2 regions of the Thermotoga sp. genome follow, and region 2 is predicted to be linked to the other one. Evidence: riboswitches for the same ligand, from Rfam matches in the RefSeq annotation. Region 2 holds a riboswitch; the other holds the start of a gene.
What was found. A riboswitch is a leader RNA that binds a small molecule or an ion and turns the genes downstream of it on or off. The one in region 2 is predicted to bind cobalamin.
Positions count from the first base shown of each region.

Region 1: linked by a shared signal. The riboswitch ahead of J7K79_RS04770 (cobalamin-binding protein) and the one ahead of metE (5-methyltetrahydropteroyltriglutamate--homocysteine S-methyltransferase) in region 2 are both predicted to bind cobalamin.

Region 1 covers NZ_JAGGZH010000071.1:2,351-9,352, reverse strand. Annotated here, with positions in the region: gene J7K79_RS04785 (flagellar basal body rod C-terminal domain-containing protein) at 325-2,040, shown strand; gene flgL (flagellar hook-associated protein FlgL) at 2,045-2,956, shown strand; gene fliW (flagellar assembly protein FliW) at 2,966-3,415, shown strand; cobalamin riboswitch at 3,425-3,609, shown strand; gene J7K79_RS04770 (cobalamin-binding protein) at 3,662-4,555, shown strand; gene J7K79_RS04765 (iron ABC transporter permease) at 4,552-5,520, shown strand; gene J7K79_RS04760 (ABC transporter ATP-binding protein) at 5,513-6,292, shown strand; gene J7K79_RS04755 (acetylxylan esterase) at 6,275-7,002, opposite strand, start outside.
Region 2 covers NZ_JAGGZH010000038.1:492-7,493, reverse strand. Annotated here, with positions in the region: gene gltX (glutamate--tRNA ligase) at 1-1,155, shown strand, start outside; partial or broken gene J7K79_RS03050 (metallophosphoesterase family protein) at 1,157-1,919, shown strand; gene J7K79_RS03045 (radical SAM protein) at 1,897-2,655, opposite strand; cobalamin riboswitch at 2,809-3,084, shown strand; gene metE (5-methyltetrahydropteroyltriglutamate--homocysteine S-methyltransferase) at 3,202-5,463, shown strand; partial or broken gene J7K79_RS03035 (5'-nucleotidase C-terminal domain-containing protein) at 5,602-7,002, shown strand, end outside.

The sequences.
Region 1 (7,002 bases), on a different contig from region 2:
TCTGAGATAAACCAGATGATAAGAAGACTTGCCGATCTGAACAACAAGATCCGTATGGGAATGACCCTCAAATCTCCTCCTAACGATCTTCTCGATGAAAGAGACAGGATTTTAGACGAACTATCGGATCTTGTGAACATAAATTATACGTAAGCGGGGGACGGACAAATCACACTGAGAATAGGAAACCAGATCGTTCTGAACGGTTCCACCTACAACGAAATTCGACCTTTAGAAAGGCCCTACGGGAAAGGGTATCACGAGCTTTTTGTTGGTAATGCAAAGTTGACTCTTTCCGATGGAAAGTTGAAGGCGCTTTTGGATTTGAGAGACTCAATCATCGTGAAATACATGAGGAAGCTCGACGAATACGTTCTCTTCACAACAGATACGATCAACCTTGTGCACAGAGACGGTTTCGAAGCAAGTGGTGTAACGATGAACCTTGATTTCTTCAAAAAAATTGTGTCTTTCTCAGGCGATCCTGCAATATTCAGGCTCAAGGGTAACAGAAAACTTGAGATGGGACCCTACCACACAGTCACGGGAATCCATTCTGTGACCAGCGCATCTGAAATAAGCGAAAAGCGCTTCAATACCAGCGATCTGATACTCTCCTTCGAAGGGGGTTCCTCTTCAACCTTGAGTATATCGCCGGGTACAACCATCGGAGATCTTGTTTCGTCCTGGAACCTGCTCGGTACAACTTTGAAGATAGGACAGCACGCAGGGGGATACAGGCTGTATCTGGAAGACACTTCTGGAAATCTCAGAAACAAGCTTTTCTTCTCCCTGGGAGATTCACTTTCGAGGATGGGTTTCGACACGAAAACCAGAGGTTTCCTCACCATAAAGGAGTCAGATCTTTCTTCGCTGTCCCCCGGAGTCTACAATGTGAGTGTTGAGTACACGCTCGAGGATGGGTCGAAACAAAGCGAAACGATCTCCATCGATCTCTCGTCCGGTGTGAATCTGTCGAGCATAGCTTCTTCCATAAACTCTTCTTCGCATCTGGGAGCGCATGTTTACACGGATCCATCCACGGGGGAAAACATGCTGGTGATCGTCCCTGACGGGGATTTGAATTTCGATCCATCGGCGGTGAACGTGCTGAGTGACGACGATTTCTTCACAAAAACGAACGCCTTCGTCAGGAACTACGAAGTTTTGAAGTTCAAAGACACTCTGGAGAACGTTTTTTACGGTCAAAACGGTTTCGATCCAACGAGTTCCTTCACGATCACGATAAATTCCACCGATATAGAGATCGATCCAGTCGTGGACACTCTGGAGGCACTCGTTGAAAAGATCAACGAAAAAGCCACGGGGGTTCTGGCGGATTTAACGCCACACCATTCGTTCGTCCTCAGGGCGACGTCTCTCTACGACTTCGATCTCAGGATGACGGACATAGAAGGTCCCCAAGGTTTCTTTGAAGCCCTGGGGCTCGTTGACCCGGACGACGATCCAACCACGTTCGACTGGACCGTTTCGTACAAGTTGATCTCAAAAGACGACGATTTTGAAACTTTGAAGTCTCGGTTCAGGATAGCCGATATGCTGACATTTGACAGGGCACCACACGACGAACCGTTGAACATAGTGAACCAGTTTGAGGTGAACTCCTCCGTTGCATCGAATCCGACAAACCTGGCCGTTGATGTTGGTCGCGCCATGGAAAACAACGATTGGAACGTGGTGGATGTGAGGCCGACGGGAGGAGCCAACCCGGAGCTTCTCAAAGCCATCCAAGATCTGTACACCAGAAAGATGTTGTCAAACGGGAAGGAAAGCTTCTACGAATTCTTCGGAGGAGTGGTAGCCGAGCTGGGAGTGGAATCGGAAACAGCGAAACACCTCAAAACCAACACTGAGATATTGAAACAGGAGATAGACAACGAACGAGAAAGGGTGAAAGGAGTGTCGCTCGATGAGGAAATGGCGAATATGATAGAGTATCAGCACGCTTTCAACGCGGCTGCCAAAGTTATCACCACGGTGGACGAGATGATACAGACTGTGATAAACATGGTGAGGTGATAGAATGCGCATAACGAACAGGATGATCAGTGATAGAGTGTTGTTCAATATACAGACGAGCCTGAAAAGAATTGCGAAGCTCCACGATCAGCTTTCTTCGGGTTACAGGGTAAGATTCCCGAGCGACGATGCAGTCGTTGCCAAGAGGGCCAGCGATATCATGACGAGAAAAAGGGAATTAAAGCAATTCCAGAGGAACATAGATCACGTTCAGACCTATGTGAACGCGTACGACAGCGCGTTGCAGACGATTTCTGCGATTTCTCAGAGGTTGAGAGAATTGTTCGTCAGGGCTGCGAACGGAACACTTTCGAAGGCGGAAAGAGAAGCAATAGCGGAGGAAATAGAAAAAATAAGGGACAACCTGGTTGAGATAGCGAACACCAGGATCGGAAACGAATACATCTTCTCCGGTTACGATGTCTTCAACGAGCCCGTGAAATACGAAAACGATGCTTGGAAGATAGTGATTTCTCCCTCTGCTGACAAAAGCCGTTCCGTGTCAGTTTTGGGGCGCTCCATAGAATACGGTGTCACGGCGAGCGAGGTTTTCAAACTGGACGACGGAAGAAACATATTCCAGGTACTGGATGAGGTGTCTGATCTTCTGCGTTCAAACCTCGATGACAACACGATATCTTCTCACATATCCAACATCTCCTTAAAGGATCTATCTCTTTTCGAAGAGAACATCACGAAGGTAACGGGAAAAATAGGTGGAGTGAGCAGGTTCATAGAGATGGTTGGAAAAAGGGTTGAGGATCTGGATTATTTCTTCACAGAATACCTCTCCAGGGAGCGAGACGCCGATATAACCGAGCTTGTAACGGATCTTGCGATGCAACAGTCGGTCTTGGAGGCCGCTTTGAAGTCGGCGAGTCGAGTTCTTCAAGCTACTCTGGTGGATTTTGTGTGAGGTGATAACGTGGTTTACAGCACAAAACTCGGGGAAATGGAGATAGCCGATGATCAAATCTTCGCGTTCGAAGAAGGAATTCCAGGTTTTGAGCATTTGAGAAGGTTCGCGTTGGTCTTTCCGGAAGAAACCTTCCCTATAGGGTGGTTGCTTTCCTTGGAAGACAGTCAGATCGGCCTTCCCGTTGTGGACCCAAAGCTTGTGAGACCTGATTATGACCCCAAGGTATCACCCAGTGACCTCGAAAAGCTTGGTGCGCCAAATCAGGACGAGCTTCTTTTTTTCTGTGTATTAACGATACCCCCTGGAAAGCCAGAGGAGGCCACGATAAATCTTCGGGCACCGATCATCATTGAGCAGAAGAAGAAGAGAGGAATTCAGGTGATTCTGGAGAATCCAGATTATCGTTTGAAACACCTTCTTTCCGAAGAAATGGAACGGGCGAAATCTATGGTATGATTCTTTGAGATAGCCCCCCTCACCGCGAGGTACCTTTCAGGTTCAAAGGGGAAGCCGGTGAAAATCCGGCGCGGGGCCGCCACCGTGACCGGGGACGAAACCCACACGATGCCACTGGGGCCTTCGCCCTGGGAAGGCGTGGGGAGTAGGACGATCCGGAAGCCGGGAAACCCGCCCGCGGTGAAGGGAACCACCTTCCTCGGAACCAGGAAGGTGGGGATATTTCTTTTCAAGGGAGGGATGACTGTGCTCAGGAAACTGGGTTTTCTCTTGTTTGTCATGGTTTCTATCCTCACACTCGCTGTGACGATCGTGGACGATGCGGGAAGAGTGGTGGAGATCACTTCTGTTCCAAAAAGGGTAGTCAGCCTTTCTCCCGCTGCAACGAGGTTTCTGATCTTTCTGGGGTTAGAAGACAGAATCGTTGGTGTAACAGATTATGACAGTTACGAGGCAGAAAGAGTGGGTGCGATGGTTCCGGTGAATATTGAGAAAGTGGTAGCCTTGGATCCCGATCTTGTTCTGATGTTCGGAGGGTTCCAGCTTCCCGAGGTTGCAAAACTGGAAAAGGTTGGGGTGAAGGTTCTCGTGATAAATCCTACCTCACTCGACGACATCATAAGGGACGTGGTACTCCTCGGAGCGGTCTTCGGTGAACCAAAACCGGCAAGTGAAAAGGCAAATGAGCTGAAAAAGGAAATGTTGGAAATAGGAAAGAAGACTTACAATATACCTCCTTCGAAGCGTCCAAAAGTCCTGTATCTGATCTCTGCACCGGGTCCTGACGTGAAAGAGATATGGACGTGTGGAGAAGGATCCTATCTGAACGAAATCATTTCTCTTGCCGGTGGAATGAACATCGCTTCGGGTATCGCAGGGCCTAACGGATGGCCACAGCTGTCCCTTGAGTACGTTGTGGCACAGAACCCCGATGTGATCATTGTGGGAGTTTATGTTCCAGGAACAGAAGACGAGGAAGTGAAGAAAATTCTCGAGTTCGAGCCGTTCAGGGAGATAAACGCCGTGAAAAACAAAAAAGTCTTCACAGTGGACGGAAACCTGTCCTCTCAACCCTCTCCAGATGTTTTTAAACTCCTTGACATCCTGTACGATTATTTCTACGGAGGGAGCAATCGGTGAAAAAGTTTATCCTTCCGATTCTGATGATCAGTTTTCTTTTTGGAATACTCTTCGGTGGTGTGCCCTTGGACCCCCTTGAGATCTTGGGGGTCCTGTTTGGTTTAAAAGAGAATCCGTTGGTCGAGAGGATCCTGTCCTTGAGAATTCCCAGGGTCTTTGCGAGTTTCATTGTAGGAGCGGGACTTTCTCTGGTGGGAAACGTTTTTCAGAATCTTCTGAAAAATCCCCTCGTCGATCCATATCTTCTTGGAATCTCTTCAGGCGCGTCTTTTGGAACGATTCTTTCGCTCTACCTTGCTGAGGTTATCGGCGTTTCCTGGATATACCGTATTCCCCTTCTCAGTTTTGGATTTTCTGTGATCGCTTCACTTCTCACTCTCTTTATCGCGAGGAAAGAAGGTCGTTTCCCCGTGACTTCCATCATTCTCTCAGGAGTTGTGATCAGTACTCTCTTCAGTTCCCTTACCTACATGACGATCGTTCTACTCAAAAGGAACGTGACCACCATATCTATGTGGCTCTTCGGGAGTTTCTCGGGAACGGTTTGGAAAGACGTTGCTTTCTACTCGGCGGTTGTCATGCCGTTTCTTCTCTACTCCATGGTCTTTTCAAAGCATCTCAACGCCATGGCGCTAGGAGAGGAAGAGGCTTTTGTTCTGGGAATCAACGTGGAGTTTCTGAAGGTGTTCACTTTCCTCTTTGGGAACCTTACCACCGCTTTTCTCGTCTCCAGAAGCGGTGTGATAGGTTTTGTCGGCCTCATCGTTCCTCACATTGCCAGGTACCTTGTGGGACCTGGTTTCCTTAGATCCGCACTGGCAAGTGTGATTGTGGGGGGTGTTCTCCTCACCCTCTGTGATACGATGTCGAGATCTCTCTTTTCCCCAACGGAACTTCCCGTTGGAGTTGTAACAGCACTGATAGGAGCTCCTTTCCTTGCCTTTCTCATGAAAAGGGGTGTGTGAATTGGAAGCGGTGAGGGTAGAGAATTTATATTTTCAATACAGGACAGGTTTTTCTTTGAAAAACATCGAATTCTCTGTGGAGAAAGGAGAGTTCTTTGGGATAATAGGCCCCAACGGATCTGGTAAGACCACTCTTTTGAAGATACTCGCGGGACTTTTAAAGCCCCAGAGAGGAAAGGTGTTTCTCTCCGGGAAAGTTCCCTGGGAGGTTTCCAGAAAAGAGATGGCAAAGATCGTCACCCTTGTTTCTCAAGATTTCTTTCCCTCGTACGATTTTACTGTAAAAGAGATAGTCGAAATGGGACGACTCCCACATCAGCATCTTTTGAGTGAGACGTCCAAAAAGGATGAAGAAGCCGTTTTAAAAAGTCTGAAGTTGACCGATACTTTGAAATTCTCTTCCAGAACTTTCTGGACACTGAGTGCTGGTGAACGCAGGAAGGTTGTGCTTTCGAAAGCGATTGCTCAGGATACGAAGATCCTTCTCGTGGATGAACTGACTGCACATCTCGATTACAGCAACGTGAGTCTTGCGGGCAATGTGATGAAAAAACTGAAGGAATCTGGAAAAACCATCGTAGCGGTCTTTCACGATATAAACGTGGCATCACTTCTGTGTGACAGAATAGTCGTGATGAAAAACGGTGAAATTATAAAAATTGGAGCACCCTCCGATGTTCTCAACGAGAGAGTGCTCCGAAGTGTTTTCGAAACAGAATTCGTTGTACTGGAACATCCTGTCACAGGAAAACCCCTAGCCTTCCTCAAATAGCTTTTCCAGAAACCTCACCTGCTCGATTGCCTGGAAAGAATCTCCTCCTTCATGACCGTTGTACAGATAGATCCTGATCTCTTTTGGCCCAGCATAGTGGTTGTAAGCTGCAAAGACTGTGGAAGGTGGACAAATGGTATCCATGAGTCCGACAGAGAACAGGGCGGCGATTTTTGCTCTCACCGCGAAATTCACTCCGTCGAAGTAGGAAAGTGTTCTGAACACGATTTTTTCTTTGTCTCTGTGTGTTTTGAGAAAGTTCGTGATCTCCACGTACGGATGTGTGTCGACAAGTTGCACTGCCCTTCTGAAGTGACACAGAAACGGTACGTCGCACAGAAGAGCTTTTACCTTATTTGACAGGGCGCTCACCGCAAGGGCAATCCCCCCGCCCTGACTGCTTCCAGCCACTACAACTCTTTCAGGATCCACCCGTGGGAAAGAGATGGCTGCTTCCACTGCCCTGACCGCATCCACAAAAACTCGTCTGTAGTAATAGGTTCTTGGATTCAGAATTCCCCTTGTCATGAATCCTGGATACTGAGGATCGATTGGACCTTCTGGGTAGTCTGGTGTGTCTCCCTTCAACCAGCCGCTTCCCTGTCCCCGGGTGTCCATGACAAAACAAATGCAACCCACGGATGGCCAGAACAGCCAGTTGTGTGGAAAGCCTCTTCCACCATTGTAACCTATGTACTGCACAACACAGG
Region 2 (7,002 bases):
CAAAGTGAAAGACTCGAAATATACAGAAATCACGCTGAAAAACTGGTGGAAGAAAAAAGAGCTTATTACGTTGTCTACGACAGAGAAAATCCTTCTGAAGAACTCTTTTCTACATTCGAGTATCCCGAAGAGTACGCCAGAAGAGGGCATCCCATAACTGTGAAATTCAAAGTCCTTCCCGGTAAGACCACATTTGAAGATTTCCTGAAAGGAAAGATGGAGTTCGATAACTCCACCATAGAAGATTTCATCATCGTGAAGTCAAATGGTTTCCCTACTTATAACTTCGCGGTTGTGGTGGACGATCATCTGATGGAGATTTCCCACGTCTTTCGAGGAGAGGACCATCTTTCCAACACACCAAAACAGCTCATGATCTATGAGGCGTTCGGTTGGAAACCTCCCGTTTTCATGCATATTCCTCTCATACTGGGACCGGACAGAGCCCCTCTCAGCAAAAGGCATGGTGCAACCTCCGTCGAGCATTTCAGGAAAGAAGGTATCCTGGGCAGGGCTTTGATGAATTACCTCGCGCTTCTCGGCTGGAGAGTAGAGGGAGATGAGATATTCACTATAGAGGAGAAGCTCGGGTCTTTCGATCCCAGGAACATCTCCAACAAAGGAGTGATATTCGACTATCAGAAACTCGAGTGGGTGAATGGAAAGCATATGAGGATGATGGATTTAGAGGATCTGAAAAGAGAATTCTTAGAATGGGCAAGATACGTGGATAAAGAGATTCCCGATGTGGAAGAGGAATACTTCATAGCGGTGCTTCGTATCTGTAGAGAAAAGGTTAACACCTTAGTCCAGCTTTACGATATCGTGTATCCCTTCCTGAACGAAAATTATGAGTACGAGAAAGACTGTGTCGAAAAGTTTCTCAAAAAAGAAGAGGCAGAACAGGTCCTGAACGTGGTGAAATCTGAGTTTGAAAAGTTAAACGACTGGAACATGGAAAACATCGAAAAGATTCTAAGAGAGGTGGCGGGGAAAGGAATTGCTTCAAAGAAAGTGGTGTTCCAGACGGTGAGGGGTGCAGTAACAGGAAAGCTCGTTACACCGGGACTCTTTGAAACAATAGAGGTTCTTGGAAAAGAAAGAACTCTGAAAAGACTTGAAAGGACCATTCAATTTCTTAAAGGGGGAAACTAATATGAAACTGGCCTTTCTGGGAGATATACACGGTAATCTGGAAGCTCTGAATGCGGTTCTGGAAGACATAGAGAAAAGGAAAGTCGATGAGATATACTGCCTTGGAGATCTGGTCGGTTACGGGCCGGATCCTGAGGGGGTTGTTCAGGTTATAAGAGACAGAAAAATAAAGACGGTGATGGGAAACTATGACAATGGAGTGGGAAACCTTAGAGAAAGCTGCGGGTGCTCCTACGCACCGGGAAGAGAGTCCGAGGTGGGAGAGATTTCCCTGAAGTGGACCATTGGAAACACCTTTGAAGAGGCTAAGCGATTTCTGAGAGCTCTTCCAAAAAGAATCTCCTTTGAAATAGAAGGAGTGAAGTTTCTTCTTGTTCACGGCAGCCCGCTCAACGAACTTTTGGAGTACGTAAAGCCAGATACTCCTTCTAGGAGATTGAAGGAGATTGCACAGTCTGTAGAAGAAGACATCATCGTGAATGGACACACATATTCTCATGGCAAGATGGATTTCAGGAAAACTGATTTTGAATCCGGGAAGTGTGGGAAGGCTAAAAGATGGTGATCCTCGAGCGTCTTACATACTGGTTGATGTGAGCGAAGGAGTGGTTCGTTTCGAGACGGTACGTGTTCCTTATGAGATGAGAAAAACCGTTGAAAAAATCATAAAAAGAGGTCTACCAGTTGAGCTTGCTACGGTTCTGGCTCTCGGAGAAACATTCGATATGGGGCCGGGTAAGGTCACGTTTTCCTTAGAGCAATGAAAGCGCAGCATCCTTTGAAATTTCCCTCACCTCCAACGGGCTTTGTGATGAAGTCCACCGACTCTTTTAATAATTCCTGAAGTTTCTTTCTGTACTCTCCTTTTGGTTGCATACAACCCAGAATCACCCTTTTGAAAAGCCTTCTTGCCTTCTCAAAGATCCGGACGGTGTCCTCCAGTGCGGGAGGATTTTTATCTGCAAATGGTGTTTCAGGTGTGGGTATGAAAACGTTCAGCACCACTGTGTCAGTTTCTTTCGAGAGGATTTCAAGGGCCTTTTCCTCGTGGGTTATCTTTCCACCAAGAATTCCTATCGTGATATGAAAGACTACCTTTTCATAAAAGCGTGCTATTTGCAGTATTTCCTGTGGAGTCAGATCGAGCCCGTATATTCTTTTCATCACTTCAGGATCTCCGAAAAAGTCCATAGAAACCACATCTGCCAGCTCTTTTGCCACCTCTGACTTCTGAAACCCAACATGAAAATTGTACAGAAGGTTGTATCTTTCCCTGTATTCTCTCAATACGTCTCTGTGAACTTCAAACGGGATCGATCCGTCTGCGAGCATTCCACCACTGATCAGAAAGCTCTTGTATCCTTTCTTGACGTAAAGGGGAATCTCCTCAACAGAGATCATGTGACGGAGATAACGCGCACCGCAGTGTGGGCAGTTCAGAGCGCAGAACGTACCGGTCACACTCACCGGAATGGTATGGGATGGATCTATTGTTTTCACGATTATTCCCTCCTCAAATAGAGCGGAAGACTATTGAAAATAATATCAAATGTTTTTCCGGACGTTAACGAAGTCAACTTTATTTACGATTTTATCTTTTGTGCAGATTTTCTGTTCCCAAAGATTTATTGACACGAAAATGATTTGTGGTAAAAGTAAGTAATAAGGCTGGATGTAAGGGAAGAGGGGTGAAAATCCCCCGCTGCCCCGCAGCCGTGACCGGGGGCGAAAGCCGCTTATCCGCTCTTATGCGGATGGGGGAGGAGGTCCCGAGTAGGGTGTTCCCGAAAGGAGGCTTCCTTCCTTGGGCTGAAGGCTCAGTCCATGGGCTTTCAGCCGACAGACCACTGGTACCGAAAGGTACTGGGAAGGTGCGGCGAGTAGGATGATCCGGAAGCCGGAAGACCTATCCAGCCTTTAAAAACCTCGAGGGGGGTTGAAAACCATGCTCAGATCTTTTCCGCCATCACCACCCTGAAAATCCATCCTTGTTTGATTCCACCCACAATTAAGTCAGCCTGAGTATTAAGAAGGAGGGAAAACACTGTGCAAACTCTGGCTTATGGCTTCCCTAAGCTTGGGAAGAAAAGGGAGTTTAAAAAGCTGCTTGAAGGTTTCTGGAAGGGCAATCTCACTGAGGAAGAACTCCATAAAGGAATAGAGAACTTAAAACTCAAAAGGGTTGAAAACTATCAGGATAATGTGGATCTTTTTCCTTCAAATGAAGTCTCACTTTATGATTTCATTCTTGATACAGCGGTTATGGTAGGAGCCATTCCTGGCAGATTTCAACCTTATAAAGGGCTCAAGACCTATTTTGAGATGGCCAGAGGTAAACAGGCTCTTGAACTCACCAAGTGGTTCAACACTAATTACCACTATCTGGTTCCGGAGCTGGAGAATCAGGATTTTTCAATTCTGGATAACTTTCCGCTTAAAGATTTTCTTTTTCATCAAAGACACGGAATCAATACGCTTCCAAAAATGATAGGGCCTTTTACCTTCTTGAAGCTGGCTAAGCTTATCAAACCTTCCAAAGGGGGAATTGAGATAGAAAAAATAACTGATCCAGAGACCTTTGAAGTTCTTTTAGAAAGACTGATGCCGGTTTATCAGGAGATATTGAAAAGTGTGGTCGAGGCAGGAGCTAATATCATTCTTATAGAAGAACCTGCTCTGGTGATGGAGCTCGAACCCTGGGAATGGAATCTGATCAGAAAAACCTATGAAGTTCTTTCAAAGATTGCGGATCTGTGGGTGTTAACCTACTATGACAGTGTATCTGATTATCTTTCTTTCATAGAGCTTCCAGTCAGAGGATTGGGACTCGACCTGGTTTCAAATCAAGAAAATCTGGGCAGTTTGAAAACATGGGGTTTTCCAAAGGACAAGGTTCTTATTGCGGGTATTATCAACGGAAGACAGGTATGGAAGGCTGATCTAGAAAGCAAACTCAGAGAAGTCGAGAGCCTTTTGAAATACACCGATAATCTTGTGATATCTAACTCGTGTCCTCTCTTTCATCTTCCTGTTTCTCTGGCAGGAGAAGATCATCTACCACCTGAGTTGATAAACAAACTCTCCTTTGCTGAAGAGAAATTAACGGAGCTAAAACTCATCAAAAAAGGATTGGAAGGAGATCCAGAGGCTTTACGTGTTATAACTGAAACCAAAAAAGCACTGCAAGTTTCCTTTGGACAGAAAAAAGAAGTGAATGAAAGAATTTCACAGCTCACAGAAAGGGATTTCATCCGGGATATACCTTACTCGGAGAGAATGAAGCTTCAACAGGAAAGACTTAAGCTTCCTCTTTTCCCCACAACAACTATAGGCTCTTTCCCACAAACAGAAGATGTAAGAGCTATGAGGGCCAAGTTCAACAGAGGAGAGATAGGAGCAGAAGAGTACAAACAGTTTATTAGGCAGAAAATCGTTGAGGTTATAAAACTGCAGGAAGACCTTGAACTCGATGTTCTTGTACATGGAGAATTTGAAAGAACGGACATGGTAGAGTTTTTTGCTCAGAAATTAGAAGGAATAGCCACCACCAAACAGGGTTGGGTGCTCTCTTATGGTTCAAGGGTTTATCGCCCTCCTATCATCTTTGGGGATGTCTGGAGAAGTGCACCTATGACTCTGGAGGAGATCACCTATGCCCAGAGTCTGACTCAAAAACCGGTGAAGGGAATGCTCACAGGTCCGGTAACTATTCTAAACTGGAGTTATTATCGGGAAGACCTTTCCAAGGAACAAATAGCCTATCAAATTGCTCTGGCGTTACTCGATGAAGTGAAAGATCTGGAGAACGCAGGGATAAAAATCATCCAGATAGACGAACCAGCTTTTAGGGAAGGAGCTCCCATTAAAAGGAGAAATTGGGACGAATATTTCAGCTGGGCGGTGAAGGCCTTCAGACTCTGTTCTAAGGCCAGACCTGAGACTCAAATTCACACTCATATGTGTTACTCGGAGTTCAATGAAATCATCGATTATATCGCCCAGATGGATTTTGATGTTATCTCTATAGAAGCTTCAAGAAGCAAAGGAGAAATTATAGAGGCTTTCGAAAACTTCACCGGCTGGGATAGACAAATTGGTCTTGGAGTTTATGACATCCACTCTCCAAGTGTACCTACAAAAGAAGAAATGAAAGAGGTGGTGAGGAGGGCCTTAAAGGTCTTGCCCAGAGAACTTCTATGGATAAACCCTGACTGTGGCCTGAAAACCAGAAGATGGGAAGAGGTAATTCCTGCTCTCAAGAATATGGTAGAGATGGCTAAGGAGCTCAGACAGGAAGCCAGACTGTAAATTTCTGGTGTTGAATAAACGCAGGGCAACGAGTGAACAGGAGGTGCAAGGAGCTTTTGGCTTGCACCTCTTTTTTCCAAATGTTACTTAACCTGCTAAACAAAAACTGGAGTTACAATCTCATGGGGAGGTGATAGAATGAGGAAGTTTCTGATTGTTTTTCTTGTTGTCCTTTTGAGTGTTCTCTTGCTTGGTGTGAGGCTCACCATTCTCCATGTGAACGACACGCACGGACATGCATGGGCGTTCGATGAATAGCGAAACCCGGGAATAGGAGGGCTCGCTGCTATCGCAACCATAGTCGAAGAAGTGAGAAGAGAAGTTGAGGAACAAGAGGGATACGTGATATTCCTTCATGCAGGCGATATCAACACAGGTATACCTGAATCTGACCTTCAGGATGCGATACTAGATATTGTGGGCTTCAACATGATAGGACTCACCGCCATGGCAGTCGGAAACCACGAATTTGATAACCCAAGAGATGTTCTCCTCAAGCAGATGAATTTCGCTGATTTTCCATTTCTCTCCGCAAACATTGTAAAGGAAAATGGAGAACCCTTTTTCACACTGTACATAATCGAAGATTTCGGCAAACTGAAGGTCGCCATAGTTGGTTTCACAACGGAGGAAACAACAATCTTGGAACCTCTCTATCTTGAGGGTTTGAAGTTCGGAAATGCCTTGAAGGTAGCCCAAGAGATCGCTCCAAAACTGAAAGAACAAGCAGATGTCGTGATTGCCCTTGCCCACCTTGACTGGGGAGATCCCAAGAAAGAAGATATCACCACAACACACCAGTTGGCGAAAGTCGATGGAACGGACGTGGTCGTGGCAGGTCACAGCCACGTTCTCGGATCAGAAGTGGTGGACGGAAAGATGGTAGTTTCAGCAGGTGAATATGGAAAATACGTGGGAAGGCTCGATCTGGATGTGGAAAACAGGAAAATCGTTGCGTGACATTGGCAAGCTATCCCCGTTAATTTGAAAGTGTACAAAAATGGAAAGTACGAATACGTTGGAAAACCATACCTTGAGAACAGATACGTTTCAAAAGAATTCGAATACTTCAAGAAAGTTGGGAACGAGAAACTCGATACTGTGATCGGGGAAACGAAGATCCTCCTCGACGGTGAAAGAGAACACGTGAGATCGAAAAGCACAAACCTCACCAACCTTGTAGCAGACGCTATGAGATGGAAAGTGAAAGCAGACATAGCTCTCACAAACGGAGGGGGAATAAGGGCTTCTATAAAACCTGGAAAGATTACCGTGAGAGACATCCTTACGGTTCTTCCATTTGGTAACACACTGTATGTACTGAATCTTACCGGCGAGCAGATAATGAAAGTACTGGAGTACGCTGCTACTGTACCGGAGGGAAAGGGAGCGTTTCTTCAAGTCTCTGGACTCACATGGAAGAGCAAGGATGGAAGGGTCGTTGAAGTTCTGGTGAACGGAGAACCACTGGACCTGAATAAGACATACAAAGTGGTGACGAACAACTACATGGCAAGCGGCGGAGATGGATATACTATG